Regions from separate parts of the Lysinibacillus sp. NPDC093210 genome, predicted to be linked through region 3. Evidence: riboswitches for the same ligand, from Rfam matches in the RefSeq annotation. Region 3 holds a riboswitch; each other region holds the start of a gene.
What was found. A riboswitch is a leader RNA that binds a small molecule or an ion and turns the genes downstream of it on or off. The one in region 3 is predicted to bind cobalamin.
Positions count from the first base shown of each region.

Region 1: linked by a shared signal. The riboswitch ahead of ACIP9C_RS19030 (hypothetical protein) and the one ahead of cobT (nicotinate-nucleotide--dimethylbenzimidazole phosphoribosyltransferase) in region 3 are both predicted to bind cobalamin.
Region 2: linked by a shared signal. The riboswitch ahead of ACIP9C_RS15030 (ABC transporter substrate-binding protein) and the one ahead of cobT (nicotinate-nucleotide--dimethylbenzimidazole phosphoribosyltransferase) in region 3 are both predicted to bind cobalamin.
Region 4: linked by a shared signal. The riboswitch ahead of ACIP9C_RS03030 (glutaredoxin family protein) and the one ahead of cobT (nicotinate-nucleotide--dimethylbenzimidazole phosphoribosyltransferase) in region 3 are both predicted to bind cobalamin.

Region 1 covers NZ_JBIVOE010000009.1:109,149-114,412, reverse strand. Annotated here, with positions in the region: gene ytvI (sporulation integral membrane protein YtvI) at 1-552, opposite strand, end outside; gene ACIP9C_RS19040 (hypothetical protein) at 646-1,194, shown strand; gene ACIP9C_RS19035 (glutathione peroxidase) at 1,426-1,971, shown strand; cobalamin riboswitch at 2,126-2,334, shown strand; gene ACIP9C_RS19030 (hypothetical protein) at 2,490-3,032, shown strand; gene ACIP9C_RS19025 (ABC transporter substrate-binding protein) at 3,034-3,993, shown strand; gene ACIP9C_RS19020 (tyrosine-protein phosphatase) at 4,282-5,049, shown strand; gene ACIP9C_RS19015 (MATE family efflux transporter) at 5,194-5,264, shown strand, end outside.
Region 2 covers NZ_JBIVOE010000006.1:91,201-96,464, reverse strand. Annotated here, with positions in the region: gene ACIP9C_RS15040 (hypothetical protein) at 160-933, shown strand; gene ACIP9C_RS15035 (GTP-binding protein) at 1,081-3,018, opposite strand; cobalamin riboswitch at 3,199-3,386, shown strand; gene ACIP9C_RS15030 (ABC transporter substrate-binding protein) at 3,641-4,636, shown strand; gene ACIP9C_RS15025 (precorrin-3B methylase) at 4,692-5,264, shown strand, end outside.
Region 3 covers NZ_JBIVOE010000002.1:249,110-254,373, forward strand. Annotated here, with positions in the region: gene cobT (nicotinate-nucleotide--dimethylbenzimidazole phosphoribosyltransferase) at 493-1,548, opposite strand; cobalamin riboswitch at 1,653-1,828, opposite strand; gene ACIP9C_RS06810 (rhodanese-like domain-containing protein) at 1,971-2,273, opposite strand; gene hfq (RNA chaperone Hfq) at 2,368-2,598, opposite strand; gene miaA (tRNA (adenosine(37)-N6)-dimethylallyltransferase MiaA) at 2,697-3,590, opposite strand; gene ACIP9C_RS06825 (alpha/beta fold hydrolase) at 3,577-4,497, opposite strand; gene ACIP9C_RS06830 (glycerol-3-phosphate dehydrogenase/oxidase) at 4,498-5,264, opposite strand, start outside.
Region 4 covers NZ_JBIVOE010000001.1:610,291-615,554, forward strand. Annotated here, with positions in the region: gene nrdE (class 1b ribonucleoside-diphosphate reductase subunit alpha) at 1-1,166, opposite strand, end outside; gene nrdI (class Ib ribonucleoside-diphosphate reductase assembly flavoprotein NrdI) at 1,163-1,522, opposite strand; gene ACIP9C_RS03030 (glutaredoxin family protein) at 1,519-1,743, opposite strand; cobalamin riboswitch at 1,864-2,039, opposite strand; gene ACIP9C_RS03035 (ferrochelatase) at 2,602-3,510, opposite strand; gene ACIP9C_RS03040 (ABC transporter ATP-binding protein) at 3,600-4,388, opposite strand; gene ACIP9C_RS03045 (FecCD family ABC transporter permease) at 4,375-5,264, opposite strand, start outside.

The sequences.
Region 1 (5,264 bases), on a different contig from region 3:
TTTTAATTTTGGTAAATCTAGCATAAATAGAAATAGGGCGATCATATAAACAAGAAGACTTATAAAGAGGCTTGGAATTTGTGAAAAGAAGGTCGTAACTTTGGTATAATTAAAGAAGTTTAAAAAAGAATCTTCAACTTTCTCAATGAAGTCGGTTGTCGTTTTTTGAAGTGAAGCACTCACTTCAGTTGGAAAGTCTTCTGTATATTTTGAAATATTCTCTTGCATATGACCCCACATCTCGGATAATTTAGAGATATAGTAAGGTGCTTGCTTTGAAATGGAAATAATTTGCGACATTAGTTGCGTAATAGTAAAGTAACAAATAATAGAAATAAAAATAACGCTTACTATGTATATAAAAGCAACAGCTATTTTGCGCGACATTTTCCATTTTCGTTTAAAAAACATAACAATGGGTTCTAATAAAAAAGCTGTAACACCTGCTAAAATAATTGGCACGGAGACAGGAATGATAAAATATACGGCTATAAGTAGGCATATAATCGCTAGCGTTCGTATAATCAACTTTCGAGTTATAGTTCTATTCATAAGCTCTCCTTTTATCGTTATTTTTAAGTAAAGTGTACCATAAAAAAAATAAAATTTGAAAACGTTCTGAAAGAATGAAGGTAGGGATAAATCATGGAAAAAGAGATTTTGCAACTTTTTAGTAATTTAACAGAGCGTGACCGTGAGATTGAATACGCGTCGTACAGAAAATTGATAAAAATTATGCAAGAACCAGTAGATTGGACATATGCTGTTTGGGAACAGCTTATTAAAGCCCTTACATATACAGATGGACATGCTCGTGCACGGGCAGCACAGTTTTTATGTGCATTAGCAGCAAAAAGTGACCCTGAAGAGCGTGTTCTGGATGATTTTTTAAAAATTTGGGCAGTAACATATGATGAAAAAACAGTAACAGCAAGGCATGCTCTTCAAGCAATTTGGCAAATTGGGCTTGCTGGACAAGTTCAAAGGGATTTAATTGTTTCATATTTAGCGAAAAGGTTCCAAACATGTATCGATGAAAAGCAACCATCGCGTATTCGATATGATATTATTGTCTCCTTCAAGAAGTTGTTTGATGCTACGAATGATCAAAACTTACTGGATATTGCAAAGAGATTAATAGATGAAGAGCAGGATATAAAATACAAAAAGAAATATAAAACAGCCATCCGTTAAAATAGCGAGATGGCTATTTTTATGCCCAAGTGTGTTGTTTTGAAGAAAGGAGAGTTATTGCTTATAATAAAAATAGGAGGATGGATTCAGTTTTTGATAGGTCTTATATACTGATGTAAGCAATGGTATAAGTGAGAGCTAGAAATATCTATAAAGGGGAAACACGTAAATATGCAACTGTGTATAGCATAATAACAGTATAATTTTGGTAAATTAGAAAGGGTCGAGAAAATGGGAATTTATAATTATTTAGTGAAAAAGCCTAACGGTGAAATTTTATCAATGGAGACGTATCGTGGAAAGACAATGTTAATCGTCAACACCGCCAACCAATGTGATTTTACATATCAATTTGAAGATTTACAAAAAATGTATAATAAATACGACAAGGAGAATTTCGTTGTTTTAGGTTTCCCATGTAATCAGTTTGGGCAGCAGAACCCAGAAGATGGAGTGGAGACAACACAACTTTGTCAAATTAACTACGGGGTATCTTTCCCGATTTTTGAACTAGTCCAGGTTAATGGAGAAGAGACACATCCGTTATTCAATTATTTAAAGCATGAAGTAGATTTTCGTGAATTCGGAAAAGCGAATATGCAGGAAAAGATGTTAGCTGAAGCTATTATCCAAATTGCGCCTAGCTTTTTAGATGGACGTAACATTCGTTGGAACTTTACGAAATTTTTAGTTGATAATCAAGGTAATACAGTTGAGCGCTTTGAACCAACAGATTCACAATTAGATATTGAACAAGCAATTGAAAAAATTTTATAGCAAGCTATTTTAATCAGAATTTTTAGGTTGGAATAACAAATAGCTGATCACTATGTAGAAATAGTGCTAAGTTTTGTATAAATATATTCGAATATTCCACAATCTCACAACTACTTTTTCAAATCAATATATGATAAACTGCTAATCAAGTGAATAATTCTTGCAGAATAATGGTGCTAATTTAGCATAATCGGGAATTCGGTGTAAAACCGAAGCTGTTTCCGCAACTGTAAGTACAAGAATCATAAAAAATGCCACTGTCGAAAAGGGAAAGTTCCGAGATGGGAAGGTTTTATGATATCGCTACTGCATTGGGTAGTGAGCTGTACGAGCCAGGAGACCGACCTTTATTTAATGTATAAAAACTCTTCGGAAGCTAGGAGGATATACGGCAAATACATAGGCAATGTCGCGTGAGGCGGCACTATATATGCTATTTTCGTCGTTCCCTAGGGAGCGACGTTTTTTTTATGCACCTTAAAGCAAAATCTGTTCATGAAAGAAAGAAGGGACTAAGTATGAAAAAAGATGCCCGTTATTCTTGCTACCCGTTCATGCGTGAAAAAATATCTACTGTAGAGTTTGAGATTCGTACGGATAGTTTAACAACTCATGTCGGTGTAGCATTGACGGCTGTAAAAGCTGAAGAAGTTGAAGTAGTGGCGACAGATTTATTGACTATTTTGCCAATGGCCTACCATGTAAATGGCTCAGTACGTGGCAAATTAGCGGTAACGGAAGAAGATTTGTTATGGCTTAGCAATCGCTATGATTTTTATGTAGGGCATGTAAAGGAAGAAATTCAGAACTTTGTTTTACCACAAGGTACGGGGGCTGCAACTGCGCTTCATTTATGTCGTAGTGAGGCAAAAAAATCATACCGTGTTCTACATAAAGTTTCTGAGGAAAGAGAAGTACCAGCCATCCTTTTCGATTACTTAGGATTATTAGCTAATGTATTTTTTGTAATGGCTGTATACATGAATCAACAGGCTGGTATTGCTGAAATACCGTTTATAAGCAAATCATATCCGATGAAGAAAAAGAAGGAGAATGTGTAAAGTGAAGAAACTATTTAATTTCCAATGGCTTTCAGTGTTAATGTTAGCCCTTGTATTGGCAGGGTGCGGCACAGCAAATGAAGCTAAAAAGGACGATACATCAAAAGCAGGACAACAAGCTGAGCAAACAGGCTACAAAGTGACAGATGATCGCGATGTAGAAGTAGCCTTTGATACAGTACCAAAAACGGTTGTGTCATTACAACCGAGTAACACAGAAATCCTATTTGCACTAGGTGTTGGCGATAAAGTTATTGGTGCAACTGAATATGATACGTACCCAGAAGAAGCAAAAGATATTGAACGTGTTTCTGATTCTGTAACATTCAACACTGAGCGAATTGTAGCATTAAAGCCAGATGTTGTTATTGCTTATTCAACAGGCAATGCCGAAACATTAGATGCGCTAAAAGGTCTTGAAGATGCAGGCGTAAAAGTATTTGCTATTCAATCAGCAGCATCATTTGAAGATGTATATGGAGATATTCAACAAATTGCTGAAGTGATGGGCGTTAAAGATAAAGGTGACCAATTAAACGAAAATATTAAAGCGAAAATCACGGATGTGCAAGCAAAAGTAAAAGGTGTAGAAACACCTAAAAATGTTTACTTAGAAATTAGCCCTAAGCCAGATATTTATACGACAGCAGCTGGTACTTTCCAACAAGAGATTCTTGATGCAGCGAATGTGAACAATATATTTGGTGATCAAACAGGATGGGTAAAAGTTTCTGAGGAAGATGTTATTGCGAAAAATCCTCAAGTTATTTTAACAACAGTAAACTATGTAGAAGACGCAGTAGGAGAAATCCTTGGGCGTGATGGATGGAATACAATTACTGCTATTCAAGATAAAGCAGTAAATTATATTGATACTGATATTTCAAATCGTCCAGGTCCACGTATTGGTGAAGCTGTTGAGATGGTAGCAAAAGCAGTATATCCCGAATTATTTAAATAAATATAAATGGTGAAAGCCAACCATTAGAGCTTGTGCCAAAGAGATAAAGTGTTAGATTGACTGCGTTCAATCTAACACTTTTTTGCTGTGAACGTTGCTGTCCGCTATAGCAGATATTTTCTGCTGCGTACAGACTTCACGGGCTTCAACCGGCGATATTTCCATGGCTACCGACAATTCATAGACTGTGGATTTCTTCTAAAAGGCTTTGTGAATAATTGGTATTATCTTCAGTTGTTCTATAAAATAGAGATATAGATGATTGCTTAAATAAGGGAGGCGTAGTGGATGACACAGTTTGGCATGAAAGTTATTCCGTTTGAGGCAGTCTTGAATTTCCGTGATATGGGTGGCTATAAGACGCGAGATGGCAGAGTGGTTAAGAATGGATTGCTATATCGCTCAGCTGCACTAGGTAAGATGACACAAGCGGACAAGGAGCGCTTTGAAGCACTAGGAGTAAAAACAATTTTCGATTACCGAGATCAACAAGAGGCACTAAATAATCCTAACCCCACATTTAAAGGCGCAAAGTATATTCAAATTCCTGCAAAGGGCAATCACGCATTTGAGATGCCGACAAATACCGGCGGCCACAATTTTTATAAGGTTGTAAGCCCAGAGATGTTCCGCGATTTTTATGCACAAATGCCATTTAACAATGCTTCATTTAAAAAATTAATGTCTACAATTCAAAATCCAGATAATTTAGGCCTCGTCCATCACTGTGCAGTAGGAAAAGATCGAACGGGAATTGGCGGTGCGCTCATTTTGCTCGCATTAGACGTACCCGAGGAAACCATTATGCAAGACTATTTAGATACGAATATTTATTTACGCCCTATGGTAGAAAGAATGGCACAGGCAATTCAAAATAATTTTAATGAACAAGAGTTACAACAGTTCCATGCATTAATGTCTGCACGTGAGGATTATTTGCAAGCTGCTTTTGATGCTATAGATAGTCGTTATGGTTCGAAAACAGCGTTTTTAGAGCAAGAGTTTGGTTTAACAACAGAAAAACGCCAGCAATTACAAGAAAATTGCTTATGCTAGTAGGACGCCCTTTCACAGTAAGTAAGTGAGAGGGATTTTTTTTGTAAGCTATTCAAAATATTTTTGTATTCGCTATCCTTTACAGTGGCAAATCTGTGATAAGATACAATAGATTTTTATGTAATATAGAGAGAAGTGAAGTTGTTGGGACATGCGATTAGAGAGAAACATTCGGCAGACCAGTTTAGTCTATTTCATTTAACATGGCCGATTTT
Region 2 (5,264 bases), on a different contig from region 3:
CATCGAGCCAATTCTCTCCCATTGGTGCGATGTTTGATGTTGCTGGATGAATGATAATGATTAGCCGAATGACGGATTTCCTCTCAAAGCAGGAAATCCGTATTTTTATGTGTGATCTAAACATTTGTTTTGAAAATATGTACGAAAAGAGGTGCACGTATGACGAAGATTCATATTTGTACAACACAGGAAAAGCAATATGGAGATATGAAGATTTGTAAACTGCCGCGCATTGAAGTTGCCAAGCAGCCAAAAACTAGAATGGTCATTGAAGCACTTGTTGATCAGTTTTTAGCAACAGGACTTATTCGGAACGAACGTTTATTTAATCAAATTTTCTATAACAAAGGCATCATTTGGATTCAAAATGAGGTATATGAAGGGTGCCTTTTTGCTAAAGCAAGTGTGGCGGATGAGCTGAAAACAAAAAAGAATAGCTTTATGATGTACATGCCAACAAATCCAATCGTTTATGAGGTAAATGGTGAGCCGTATCATTTAATAACACGTATTGATTCGATTCGAGCTAAACCAAATTTAGATAGGCTTGATTTAGAGCCAAAGCCCATCTTAAGTGCTGCAAGAGTCAATGATTTGCTATGCTCGATGGTTATGCGTTTCTATCACACCTATTTAGAAGAGTTGTCGTTAGTAGTTCATACAAATCAAGATAGTAATAAAATAGTACATTTAATAAAGTATGTAGAGTCCGAATACGCTCAATTTCTTCAAAGTGTTAAAGAATTAAATGATTATCATTTAAATTGGCATCCAAGAGGCAATGGTCATCAATTATTGCTCCAATTAATTGAGCAATTACAAATTTTAAAGAGTAAACCAGGTTCAGTTCTTGTTGATTTTTCAAATAGTAATGGTTACGTAATTGTGGAATCAGCGAATACTTTTGTTGCGAAAGCAAAAAAGGCTTTATAGGATTTATATAAAAGGCATCGAGATATTCTCGATGCCTTCAGTCATTAATTATGGTAAATAACATGGATGAATTTTGCCGTTAACTTTTAACCGATAAAACCATCCCCAATTTTTGTGATGCTATTGGAAATTGCGGTTTCTGGATAATTACAAGCAATGCATGGCTTCTTTTGCCTCATACCAAGGTACTGAATAGCCCTTTCCTTTCGCACAAAAAATACTTGATGATGTATAGTCGGGATCTGCCTGTTTATTGTAATTGATTTGCGCAATTATTTCTTCACTATTATGGCATTTATCATAGCCATCAAATTGTAACGATATTGACCCTTTGCCGTTTGTATAAGCAGCGAAAGTAGTACTATAATGCATAAATGTTGCAACAGGGACACGTCCTGTTAATGTTACTTGTTCCTCTGTTAATAGAGGGTCATCAAAAGTACCATCTGCTTGCTGGATATCGTTCATCATACGACCAATAAAATCATTCGATGCTTTCAATTTAAAGCGATAATATGGTTCAAGCAATATATTTTCGGCTTGCTCCAGCCCTTGTCGAAGTGCACGGAAAGTTGCTTCGCGAAAATCGCCACCCTCTGTATGCTTGATATGAGCACGTCCTGTCAAAAGGGTGAAGCATACATCTGTCACTGGGGAGCCTGTTAAAACACCGTGATGCTCTCGTTCAAATAGATGTTTTTCAATTAGTCGTTGGTTTCCAACTGATAAATCATCAGCATGACAAGCGTTAACAAAAGTGTTACCAGTTCCTCGAATATTAGGCTCCATTAACAGGTGTACTTCAGCATAATGTTTTAAAGGCTCGAAATGACCGTATCCTGTTACAGTCGTGACGATTGATTCCATATATAAAATTTTTGGCTCACCAAAAGTAACAGAAAGTGAAAAGCGATTTTTTAACACTTCAGCAAGTACTTCAAGTTGAATAACACCCATAATATGTACATGGATTTCTTGGAACTTCTCATGCCAAACGACTCGCAGCGATGGTTCCTCGGCTTCTAGTAAACGGAATACTTGTAAAACTTCCTTTAGATGCTGTTGTCCATCATACTGTACTTTAGCTTGTAACGTAGGCACAAGCTCATATGGCTGAGGAGGTATTGTACTACCTAAAATATCACCGATTTTTGCTAGACTAAGCCCCTTAACCGCGAAAATTTCTCCTGCTTGCACTTCTTGTGCTGTGTCAAAACGGCTTCCATTATATAATCGAATTTCAGTTATTTTTTCAGTCACATCACCAAATGTAAAGTCTTGGCGTGTATGTAAAGTTCCTTGCAATGCTTTGATAAACGTTAACCGTTGAGTTCCATCATGACGAATTTTAAATACCTCACCTTGAAATGGTGCTTGATGGTCGAATCGAGTTTCCGTAAGTAGAGGAAGCTGTGATAAAAATTCTTTTATTCCAATATCCTTTAATGCCGCACCAGTAAAGCAAGGAAATGCTTGCTCTTGTTTAATCAACTTTTGCAACTGTAATAGGCATGTTTGTGCATCAAGAGTTTCTGTCAAATAGGCATCGAGTAGTTGTTCATCACGTTCAGCTAGCCATTCAGCAATGTGGCTCTGGACATAATCTGTACGCAATGGGTCGTCTATTAAAAGTACGTCGAGAGAACATTCCTTTCGAAGCTGCTTCATAACAGCATCTACATCAGCGCCTTCACGATCTATCTTATTAATAAAGAAGAAGGTTGGTACGTTGTATTGACGTAGCAATTGCCACACGGTTTCAGTATGTCCTTGTACACCTTCTACAGCGCTTACGATAATAATGGCGTAATCCATTACACGAATTGCGCGTTCCATCTCTGGCGAAAAGTCGACATGCCCAGGTGTATCAATTAGTGTGTATGTATCATCCCCAATTTGCATCCGTCCTTGTTCGGCAAAAATGGTAATACCACGAGCTTGTTCGATAGTATGATTATCTAAAAAAGTATCTTGGTGATCGACTCTTCCACGCGTTTGAATACTGTTCGTATGGAATAGTAGTTGTTCACAAAAGGTTGTCTTTCCTGCATCGACATGTGCGAGCACACCAATCGTTTTATACATAAAAAATCCTCATTTCTATTTTTCCTATATTCTTATTGTAACAGATAGTCCTAAAAAACATTTCGGGTAGAATAGTTCTCGTTTATGTTTGAATAGTGGTCAATTATTCGTAATTATTAGTTATGGATTTTTTTGTGTGATTGAAAACAAAAATTACTTCTGCTAGGCTATTTTTATAACTTAATACTTCTATATATTGGTGCAAATGGTTTCTATCATTTGCTTAAAAGGGAAATCGGTGTAAATCCGATGCTGTCCCGCAACTGTAAATGGGGAGTTTATACAACACAGTCACTGTAGTTTAACTATGGGAAGACGTATAAACGTTGAACCTAAGCCAGGATACCTGCCAATATATATTATTTTACTTAACACCACGAGGATGGGAATAGTGATTGGTTGAATAACCATTGTTTTTTCACTATGTCACCCTCTTGGAAACAAGAGGGTTTTTTGTGTCCATTTTGATGTGCAGTAGATTAAGCAGGAACCATAGCATTAAACAGCAATTCATGCTTTTACCAGGAAATGAAGCGTCAAGAAGTGCTCGTGATCAGTAGCAATGAAGTCATTGATTTCTTACTATAAAGATGAAAAATTACAAACTAAAGGAGAAACAAACATGAACAAATGGAAAGGCATGTGGCTAGTTTTTGCAATTGCACTATTGAGCATTTTAGGCGCTTGTAGTGCAAAGGATGATTCAAAATCAGCTGCACAAAGTGAAAACATTGAACCAGCACAAGCAGAGGCAAAAGAAGTAACAATTGATAATAACGATACGACACAAGTTTATAAAGAAGCTCCTAAAAAGGCGATTAGCTTAAATCAGCACGTCACAGAAATAATGCTAGCATTAGGTTTAGAAGATTCAATGGTTGGTACTGCCTATTTAGATGATAAAATTTATGAACCTTTACAAGCAGCTTACGATAAAGTACCAGTGATAGCTGAGCAGTACCCGACAAAAGAACAAGTAATTGATAGTGAAGCGGATTTTTTATACGCTGGGTGGAAAAGTGGTTTTAGCGAAAAGGGTGTTGGTACACCAGAAGAGTTAGAAGCACTTGGTATTCACACATATTTACATACTTCTTCAAGTATTACAAAACCAACGTTAGAGGATATATTTACCGATATCCGTAATATTGCAAAAATCTTTCGCGTTGAAGACCGTGGAGAGGCATTAATTAAACAGATGACAAAGGATGTTGATGCTGTTCGCGCAAAGTTGCCACAAGGTGAAAAAGAATTACGTGTTCTAGTTTACGATAGTGGGGATAAGGAAGTCTTTACAGCGGCACAAAACTTTATGGATGAACTTGTCACAGTTGCTGGCGGTAAAAACATTTTTGGTGATGTTGAGTCGGGCTGGACAACGGTATCAAAAGAAGAAACAGTTGAACGCAACCCTGAAGTCATTGTCGTAATTGATTATGGTTCCCAAACTGCAGAAGACAAAATTAAATTCCTAAAAAGTGATCCAGCACTAAAAGAAACAGATGCTGTGAAAAATGAACGCTTTGTCATTTTACCGCTTTCAGCAGCTTCAGAAGGGGTTCGAGCTGCAGAGGCTATTGAAATTTTAGCAAAGGGATTTTATCCTGAAAACTTTTAAATAACATCGAAAGAGTTAGCTACTTGCTAGCTCTTTTTTATAAGGAGAACAAACAATGAATGCCTTTCGTTCAAATACACCAGATCGAACATTTGAAAAACTAAATACAAATGGGCATTTTACACGCCTTGCAGTAAGTCCAGGTATTATCAATAAGCATTATACACCAGCTCAGTTTCAAAAAATTGCTGAGGTTGTAGGCGAAAGTGGCGCAATTAAATACTCGGCTTCCTATAGTATTCTTTTGTCAGTCCCAACTATAAAAGTAAATGAAATTATAAGAGAGCTTCAAGAAGAAGGCTTGTATATTGCGAAGCAAGGTCCTATCGTAGCGATAAAAGCATGTGATTTTTGTGATGGGGATAAAATGGAGGCTGCCGAAATAACAGAACAACTCTACGAAGCATTACAGGAAGAAACGGTGCCTTCTAGACTACGCTTAAATATTAATGGCTGTGCATCGGCATGCTATAATGCTGTATATGATGATATTGGGCTTGTCTATCAAAAGGATAGCTTTGATGTTTACTTAGGCGCCGTGCCGATGGGTGCCAATGCAAAGGCGGGAACACTATTTGCTAAAAGGGTTTCAGTACAAAAAATAGAGGGCTTTCTACAACAAATAATT
Region 3 (5,264 bases):
TAGTTTCATTCATTTTACATAGCGTAAAAATGCCATCACATTAGTCGAACTATTTCTGCTATATCGTTGATGTCCGCTTCGGTGTGCGCTTTCCGCGGGCACGACGTAAGCCGCAACCCTCGCTAACGCGCGGTTTGTTGCGTCTTACGCTGCGTGCGTTCCCGCTGGAGTCGCCCACCTTCGCTACCATCAACTCGTGTTCTCTTCTAATTTTTTATTTACTGCAAAAGAAGGGACAACTATAGTTTCATTCATTTTACATAGCGTAAAAATACCATCACATTAGTCGAACTCTTTCTGCTATATCGTTGATGTCCGCTACGGCGTGCGCTTTCCGCGGGCACGACGTAAGCCGCAACCCTCGCTAACGCGCGGTTTGTTGCGACTTACGCTGCGTGCGTTCCCGCTGGAGTCGCCCGCCTTCGGTACCATCAACTAGATTGCATATACTATTTCCTTCGCTCTAAAAACTAACCTTATTACCGTCAATTATTAATTTTCTATTAGCGCCATAGATTCTGCTAATGTAGCCATATTGCTCATCATCGAACAAGCTGCGTCTAGAATTGGAAACGCTAATGCTGCGCCAGAGCCCTCTCCCAATCGCATATTCATATGAAGCATCGGCTCTACTCCTAGCAATTCGGCTGCTATTTTTGCCCCAGGTTCTTCTGATGCATGAGAAGGTATGATATAGTCTTGTACTTTTGGTTCAAGCTCATATGCAATTAGTGCAGCTACTGTAGAAATAAAGCCATCAATTACAACTGGTTTGCGATTTGCGGCAGCCGCAAGGATCACTCCAGCCATAGCCCCTATTTCTAACCCACCAACTTTTGCAAGTATATCGATTGCATCATGACGATTAGGTTTGTTTATTTCGATAGCCTTTTGAATAACAGCTACTTTATGTTCAATTCCACCTGACCCTAGCCCTGCACCGAATCCCGTCACTTCAAGCGGGTGACAAGCATGAAGTACTGATAATATAGCTGCACTAGGTGTTGTATTGCCAATCCCCATTTCACCAGTAGCAAGAACATTTGCCCCTTTTGCTATTTCTGATGTCGCTATTTCTATGCCTACTTCAATTGATTGGACTGCTTCTTCCCTCGTCATCGCCGGACCTTTCGCCATATTATCCGTACCGTATTTAATTTTTTTAATTAAAACACCAGCATCAAGCGGAATATCCTCTTTGACACCGACGTCCACTGTTACAATTTTTGCATTTGTTATTTTAGCAATAGCACAAACACCTGTTACCCCTTTAGGAAAATTCAATGTTTGAAAAAATGTTACGTTTTGTGGATTCGATGTTACCGCTTCGTCACAAACACCGTGATCTGCCGCACAAACGATGATCACTTTGTTATCGAGTTTCGGATATAGTTCTCCCGTAATCCCAGTTAGTTGTATAGCAAGTGACTCCAGCTTCCCTAAACTGCTTGGTGGCTTGCTAAGAGAATCTATACGTTCCTTCGCTTTTTCCATCATTTTGTTGTTAGTACGTTGAATTTGTTGAATCGTTTGTTGTAGCAATTGCATCATCATCTCTCCTTTTTTTAACCTTTTACATAAAAGAATGAAAAAATAGAAAAGCCTGTAGTTTATTTCATAACAAATAAACTACAGACTTTTCCATCGTCCATATCATCCGAAGCAATTAGGCAGGTCTCCTGGCTCAATCTCAACATTTTATAGAACCTTCCCAGCCATCGCTAGTGGTATTCTCTATAAAACTCCATTTTACAGTGGTGGGACCGCTAAAGCATTTCACTTTATTCCCTATTCTCCCAAAGTGGGCACCTAATGCTTTTATGTAATTACTTTAAATTTACGACAAAGTTTTTTGAGTGTCAATATTGTTAAAAGTTTTGGTAACAGCACTTTTTGCATTGCCATCTTTTAATATAAGCTAAAAAAATAAGGTATTTAACAACTGACTTGTTAAATACCTTCATCTTACATTATTTAAATTCTAATTCCCCATCATATGCAAGCATGCCGCCTTCAAGATTTGTTACATCAAAACCTTGTGCTTCTAAATAAGCACATGCATTTGCCGAGCGTCCGCCAGCTTTACATACGATAATATAAGGCTTAGATCGATCTATTTCATCTAAACGCTCTGGAATTGTTCCAAGCGCTATATGCTTAGCACCAGGAATAACACCTTGTGCTACCTCATCATCTTCTCGCACATCAATAATGTATAGGTCTTCGTTAGCATCTAGTTGTTCTAATAATTGCGTTGTATCCATTGATTTCATCTTTATAGTCCTCCAATATATCAATTTCCTATTACATTATAGCGTGAACGAAAAAAAACAGCTAGTGATGTAACACTAGCTGCTTAAAATGACTCTATTCTTCTGTCTCTAAAAATTCGACTTGCTTTGCTGGAACGAAAGTAGAAATTGCGTGTTTGTAAATGAGATGCTGTTTGCTTTCAGCATCAACTAATAATACTGTAAAGTTGTCATAGGATTTCACTGTTCCTTTTAACTGGAACCCGTTTAACAGAAACACAGTTACAAAAACACTGTTTTTACGTAGATGGTTCAAAAACGTATCTTGCAAATTGATTGATTTCATAGATTGCGCCTCCCCTACTCTCTTTCTACCTCTTCATTCCTATAGTAGCATGTTATACCAATTTATCAATTAGTAATTTTTAGAAATTATTAAAGTTTTTAGTCTTTTTCAATAAAATGAATGTCCATCTTATTGCGGAAATAAGTAAGTTGTCTTTTCGCGTAGCGACGAGAATTTTGTTTTAAACTTTCAATTGCTTCTTCTAATGTGCATCGACCATCTAAGTAATCATACAATTCCTTATAGCCAATCGCTTGTATTGACTGTACATCTCGAATATTTTGCTGCCATAACCCTTTTACTTCTTGTAACAGCCCTTTGTCCATCATCAAATCTACTCGACGATTAATGCGATCATAAAGCTCATCGCGTGACATATTTTCACCAAGCCCTAAAATCAAATGGCGGTAAAGTGGAATTTCTCCACGATTATGTTCCTCTGAAGCCTTTGAAACACCACTTAATTCAATCATTTCTAATGCTCGAATGACACGTCTCGTATTATTCGGATGAATTGTTTCTGCCGTTTTCGGATCCAATGCTAATAGTTTTGCATGCATGGCTTCAGGACCTAATTTTTCTAGCTCCTCATAATAAGCCTTACGTGCTACCTCATCTACCTGCTCCTCCGTAAATTGGAAATCATAAAGCACTGCTTGTACATATAACCCAGAGCCTCCAACAATAATTGGCAACTTCCCACGTTCCTGTATTTCACTAATTTTGGCACGCACTAGTTTTTGATAATCTGCTACTGAAAATGATTCTGTTGGCTCTTTGAAGCTTAATAAATGATGTGGTACACCTTGCATTTCTTCCTCGGTAATTTTCGCTGTACCAATATTTAAGTCTTTATAAATTTGCATCGAATCGCCATTAATAATTTCACCATTATACTTTTTTGCTAGCTCAATGCTCAGTGCTGTTTTACCAGAGGCCGTTGGTCCAACTATTGCTACGACCTCTGCTTGCTGGATTTTATTTTGTATCATACTTTTCTAACCACCGTAATAAAACTTGATGAACCGCCTGATGATTGTCTTCATTTAAAATTTCGTGTCGCTTATCTTCAAATAAATAGACTGTAACATCCTGTATACCTGCCGCTACAAAACGCTCTGCCACAGTATACACCCCTTGACCACCGTCACCAACAGGGTCCTTGCTACCACTTATCAAAAGGATCGGTAAGTTTTTATTTATTTTTTCAATCTCTTTTTTTCGATTTAGCACCATAAGGCCAGCCGTTAAGTCAACAAAAAATTGATTGGTTGGTATAAAGCCACAATATGGATCATCGATATATTTTTGCACCTCATGCTCTACCGAACATAACCAATCATATGCTGTTTTAGCATTTGGAACTTGTTTATTGAAGCTCCCAAAACTCAATTTATTTAATAAAGGGCTCTCCAACTCTTTGCCCCGTTGCATTGCCAATACTTGTGCAACATAATGCCCAATCTTATGCAATGTCGAGACGTTTCCGGTTCCACAAAGTATAACGTTATCCACGTCATTGCTGTAAAGCTGAATATATCTTCTAGCAATAAAAGAACCCATACTATGACCAAACACAATTAAAGGCACATCGGCAAAGTGGGCATGCATAGTTATGATCACTTCATGGGCATCTTCTACAACACGGTCAAAACCATTTTTTTCAGCGAAAAAGCCTAATGTGCCGTTATAAGATGCTGTTTCTCCATGTCCACGATGATCATGCATCGTAACTGCATAGCCTGCTGCACATAGTATTCGAGCAAATTTTAGATAACGGCCACTATGCTCTGCCATGCCATGTAAAATATGAAAATGACCTATGCATGGAATTGCCGGAGTCAATGTGCGCGTAAACACAAAATGTCCATCCGACATTTTCATATAACGCTCTTCCATTTACTTCACCTCCACATCCGCAAAACTTGTCGCATCGATTATGGCTTGTTCTAATTGAGCAACATAGGTATTTCTTTGGGAATCTGAGTAGTGAAAACGCTGTTGCATTACTTGAATTACTTGCTCCTTATATCGTTTCACTGCATCAATATCAAAGTATAATAATCCCGTACGACGAATAAAGAAATCACAAGGTGTATAAACCATTTCCGCTTCTATACCATAAAGCAGCATCGCATGTAACACAAGAGGCATCGCACTGCCATGCTCATGCAAATACTTCACCTGATCAAATAAAGCATCTACATTTGTACCATACTTTTGCACAAGATGCTTGGCTTCATCATAATTCAAGCCATACTGAACGCCCTCTCTTGCTTTATATGCAGTATAATCAGGGAAATTAATAGCATTAATGCCCTTTGCACCAGAAAGCGACAACTCACGTGTCATACATGGACTTGCATGCTTAAATTTATGTGTTTTGACAATTTTATCAACGATTGTTTCAGCCATTTGGCGGTAGCCTGTTAGCTTGCCTCCTGCAATTGTCATCAAACCACTGGATGCAGTCCAAATCTCATCTTTACGCGAAATTTCAGAAGGGTCTTTACCTTTTTCGAAAATAAGTGGACGTACACCTGCCCAAGAAGATTCAACTGTTTCTCTTGTAATTTCGGCTGTAGGAAAAACATTTTTAGCTGCCTCAATTAAATAATCTACATCTTGTTGTGTTGCGGTAGGGTGTATAGGATTTCCTTCATAAA
Region 4 (5,264 bases), on a different contig from region 3:
CTTGTTTCCTGTACTTGTAGAATTTCTGTACATAGGTTCGACATTTTTACACGACCTATATTTTTGAGTGGGTGTACATCGTTGACATTATCATCAAAAATTTCGAAAGGATAGCCTGATTCAAATTGTGCTTTTTTCACTTCTGTATAAAGTCTACGCGCATTCAAACGTTTAATCTTACGGATATTCGGGTTATCTAGTAACTCGTAATACATCTCAGTAATTGAGATTTCAGACATCCGTTTACCATATTCTTTATAAATATCATATGGACTAAACAACACAATATCTTTATCACGTTTCATAAGTTCAAAGAAAATACTTGGAATAATAATACCTGTTGATAGCGTTGCAAGACGGATTTTATCATCCGCATTTGGCTTTTTCGATGAAATAAAATTTTCTATATCTGCGTGAAAAATATTTAGATAGACAACGCCAGAGCCGTTTCGTTGTCCAAGCTGATTCGAATAGCTAAAAGAATTTTCTAAAAGTTTAGCAACCGGGATAACACCACTTGCACGATTTAAAATTTCTTTAATTGGGTCACCTAATGGACGTAAATCTGTTAAGTTTACCCCCACTCCACCGCCAAGGCGTGATAGCTCCAAACAATAACCAATATTTTCAGCAATACTATTCATTGAATCGTCCATTGATAGTTTAAAGCAGCTCACTAATTCGCCACGTGCTTTTTTCCCACTATTTAAAGCGGTTGGCGTGGCTGGTTGGTACGCTTCCATCATTGCCTCAACCGAACGTTCTGCTAAGACAGTGTTCCCTTGTGCTAAATATAAAGCAATAATAACAATACGATCCTCATATTTTTCTAAAATTTCTTCTCCGTCACGACTTTTCATTGCGTAGCTATCATAAAATTTACTCGCACTCATAAAAGAAGGGAAGCGGAAATTGTAATCGTATGCTTTTTTGTATAGATGTTTAATAAAATCTATATCATACATGTCGATAAATTGTTTCTCATAGTAACCCTCTTCAACTAAATAGCGAATCTTTTCTTCAATATCAATAAAATAACGTAGACGTACATTTACATATTCTAAAAAATAACGGCGTGTTGCTTCACGGTCCTTTTCAAGCTCTAATTGACCTGTCGTGCTATAGCGATTAAGCACCTCATTATTAAGCTTTAAATATGTTTTCATCCCTTCACCCTCGTTTCATAAAACATTTGTATAACATCATAATCAGCCTGATATCCACGTAAATCTAATTTACATACTAGCGGGACCTGATAGGCTTCTGCAATTTTCTCACCAGCTCCGCCAAATACATGGTGCCCAAAGTTACTATTACCACTAACAGCTACTCCCTTGCAAAATTCCCTGTTTTGCTCTAAAAAGCGGGCTACTTTTGCAGGAATATCACCTAAGCCGTCTGTGTATGTTATTAAAAGATAGGGCTCAGTCAACAATAATCCATCATATATTTCAATTGATTCTCCATCTAATTTAGTAACAATACTTCGCACATTACCTGTACGACTGGCATAAACGATCATATTGCAATCATCTCAATTTGAGAAACGATTTCTTTAACATCTCCTATAAATGTGTCATTTACTTCAAGAACAGGCACACTTAAAAAGCCTGCGTCCATAATTTTTTGCTTTGCTTGTTCGTCATGATCAATATTCACAATTTCTGCCTCAAGTCCTGCACGTTGTAATTCCGATTTGACCCAAAGACATTTTGGGCATATAGTTTTAGTATAAAGTTTCATTTTAAATTCCCTCTTTTCATAATATAAAAAGGCTATCTCTCGGGAGAGACAGCCTAAGTTAGAAACGTAAAAAAGCAAAATAATAGTCACGTCCCCATTTCTTATTCCCCGAAGAAAGGTTGATTTGTTTTATTATAGGCAGGTCTCCTGGCTTTGCTTCATTCTCTGATATCCTTCCCATACCAATGCACAGTGGATTAAATCATCGTCAGCTTAACAGTTGCGGGGACAGCGTCGGATATACCGAACTTCCCTATTAAACTACATATAGTAGTACCTACATAAAACGAACACAATATATTGTTATTGAACACAATTAAGTGTACCATCCTTCTAGTAAAAAGTAAATCCAGAAAAGTGAATTCTTTATAGTGTAACTTTTCATTATATTCTTTAGGAAGAACAAACTGTTAATAAATGAAAACGACTAGCTAGTTAAGCACCATAAACAATATAGTCAGTAGTTCCAAAGAATTATAGCTTGTTTTTCATGGAGATTTTTCATAGAATCGCAAGGAATTATTATGCTACCTACTGCAGCCTATTTTAAACTGAAGATGAAATTTAATATAAACTTCTTAATATAAGTTTATATCTGTTAAACCATTTTAGCCACTATCGTAAGCCCTATTACTACCATACATTTCTTTTACTTTATTCAGAAAAAAGATATTAAATTGAATCTGCCATTTGTTAGATTTCATTTATAATAATTTTGTAGCAATCCAACCTGTCTTTGTTCTTCTATACTCGTTTGCTTTTCTGATTAAAAACGAATAGCCATCTGACATCAATGAAAACTCGACATCAGATGGCAATATAATTTAAGAATGTCTACATGTAAAGGTACCAACTAGCTCAGTTATGAGCTGGAATAAATGATTCGACAATTGCAGCTAAAGCTTGAATGGTATCATAGCTATCACCTGGAAACTCCGATTGAGCAAACTCAACTTGAAGTTCCTCACACAATCTATGACATTCATATCCGACTTCAAAATAGGACTCAATATCCGCTGATAGCGAAAGAAGTTCACATGTGACGAAGCCTTGCGCTCCTTCTTCATGTAGTGTATTTATACAATCTTTTACATTAGGACCTAGCCAGTCACCTTTCCCATGACCACTTCGATATGTAATATGCCAGTTATCAATTTGAACTGTTTTTGAAATGGCTTCGGCTAATTCAGAAAACTGGCGTACGTAGTTTTCGTTTTTTTCGGGATCAATTGGCTGACTATGGACTGTATATAAAACATGCGTCTGTGCTCGTTTTTCAACAGGAATCCATTCAAATGCACGTTGAACACGATCTTTATATACAGCAAGTAATTCATCATTTAAATGCCAATTTTTCGCATGAATGACCTTAACGTCATGAGAAGCTAATAACGAACTAACTTCATCATGAAACGCAGCAGCACCTGTAGACATAATCGGATTCACAGGTAGCGTAATAAAAGTTGTGATCCCATCTGCAAGCATTGTGTTAACAACATCCGGAATATAAGGTTCTGTATGTTTGTATGCGTTATATACTTTTACAGGCTGTGTTAAGCGATGCTGTAAAGCATGCTCCAGCCCTTTAGCAATACGTCCCGTATTTGCTGCTAATGGATCAATACCACCTAATTTTTTAAATTGTGCCGTAACGTTTTCAATCACATGAGGTGGTGGTGTTTTACCTTTCATTATATGTGTAAAATAAGGTGTTACATCGTCTAAAGATTTTGGGGCGCCATAAGCGTAATAAATTATACCAATCATATTTAAAATCTCCTTTTCTTCATTATAATAAGTTAATTTTTATGTGTGTTGTAGTTGCTGCATATTTCTATCACAAACATGGGCTACCATCATTTACAGGGACTTGAGCACAATTTTAACGGCGTAAAGATTGGATTTCCATCTTGCATATAAATTTCAGCATCAATTTCAAAAATTGTTTGAAACATTTCTTTACATAATACACAATGTGGTGAATCGTCGTAATGTATTTTTCCTTTCTTTAGGACAATCAGACGTTCGCTATTTTGTGCAGCTTGGTTAATATCATGTAACACCATGATAACGGTCATATTGTATTTATGATTTAACTCTTTTACAAGCTCCATCACTTCTAATTGGTGTGCAATATCTAGATATGTTGTTGGCTCATCTAGCAACAACACTTTAGGATGCTGTGCTACAGTCATTGCAATCCAAGCACGTTGCCGTTCACCTCCAGACATCGAAGGTAGTACCCGATTTTGCAAGTCTTGCAATCCAGTTACATCAATCGCCCAATCGACGATTTCTTTATCCTCTTTTGACAGGACCGTCTTCCCTCCGCTATGCGGATGACGCCCAAACTCCACTAACTCGCGCACTGTTAAATCTAATTGATGACTATTCATTTGCGGGAGCATCGTTAGTGTTTTAGCCACTTCTTTCGACTTCATTTCATGAATGTTTCGTTCATCCAAAAATACTGTACCATTATTCGGTTTTAAAAGACGTGAAATCACACGTAATAATGTTGATTTCCCCGAGCCATTCGGACCTATTAAACTAACAATTTCTCCTTCATTGATCTTCAAGGTAATATCATCTAACTGGAACTTGGTGAACTCATGTTGATATTGAATGTGCTCAGTTCGTAGCAATGGAATTCCCCTTTCTATGAATTAAATAAAGGAAATACGGCCCACCAATGAATGCTAGTAAAATGCCAACAGGAAACTCAATAGGATCAAATACTGTTCTCGCAATTGTATCAGCGAAAACAACAAGTAAGCCACCAGCTAGAGCTGAAGTAGGTAGTAAATACTTATGATCTCCACCGATAATTAGTCGTAAAATATGCGGTACAACCAAACCTACAAACCCAATTAATCCGGCAACACTTACTGCTATCCCTGCTAATAACGTACTTAATGCAATTAAAAAGAATCGACTTCGTTCAACATTGTGCCCTAAAAGGCTTGCCATTTCATCTCCTAGACGCATAATACGAATATGTTTAATTGCATAAATTGATAATATAATTGCTACAAGAACATAGTAAATAATCATGTTAAATTGCACCCATCCAACACCTGTCAAACCACCAGACAACCATGGTAGGACGGATTGTACACGATCGCTATACAAAATCATTAGTGCATTTGTTCCTGCACCACAAAGGGCATTAATGGCTACCCCTACTAAAATAATTCGCATTGGGGATGTACCACCCTTTTTCACCGATAAAGAATACACGATCATTGCGGCGACAAAAGCACCTAAAAAAGCTGCAATAGGTAAATATATAATATAGCCAGGAAAAACAACCATTACTGCCACCGCCATAATTCCAGCGCCGGAAGTAATTCCAATAACCCCTGGATCAGCTAATGGATTTTGCATGACACCTTGTAAAATCGAACCTGCAATAGCCAAACAAACGCCTATAATCATACCCGTTAGTATACGGGGCATACGGATTTCCCACACGATTCGTCTTGCCATCGTATCTTCCGAACTAAAAATCCCATTAAACA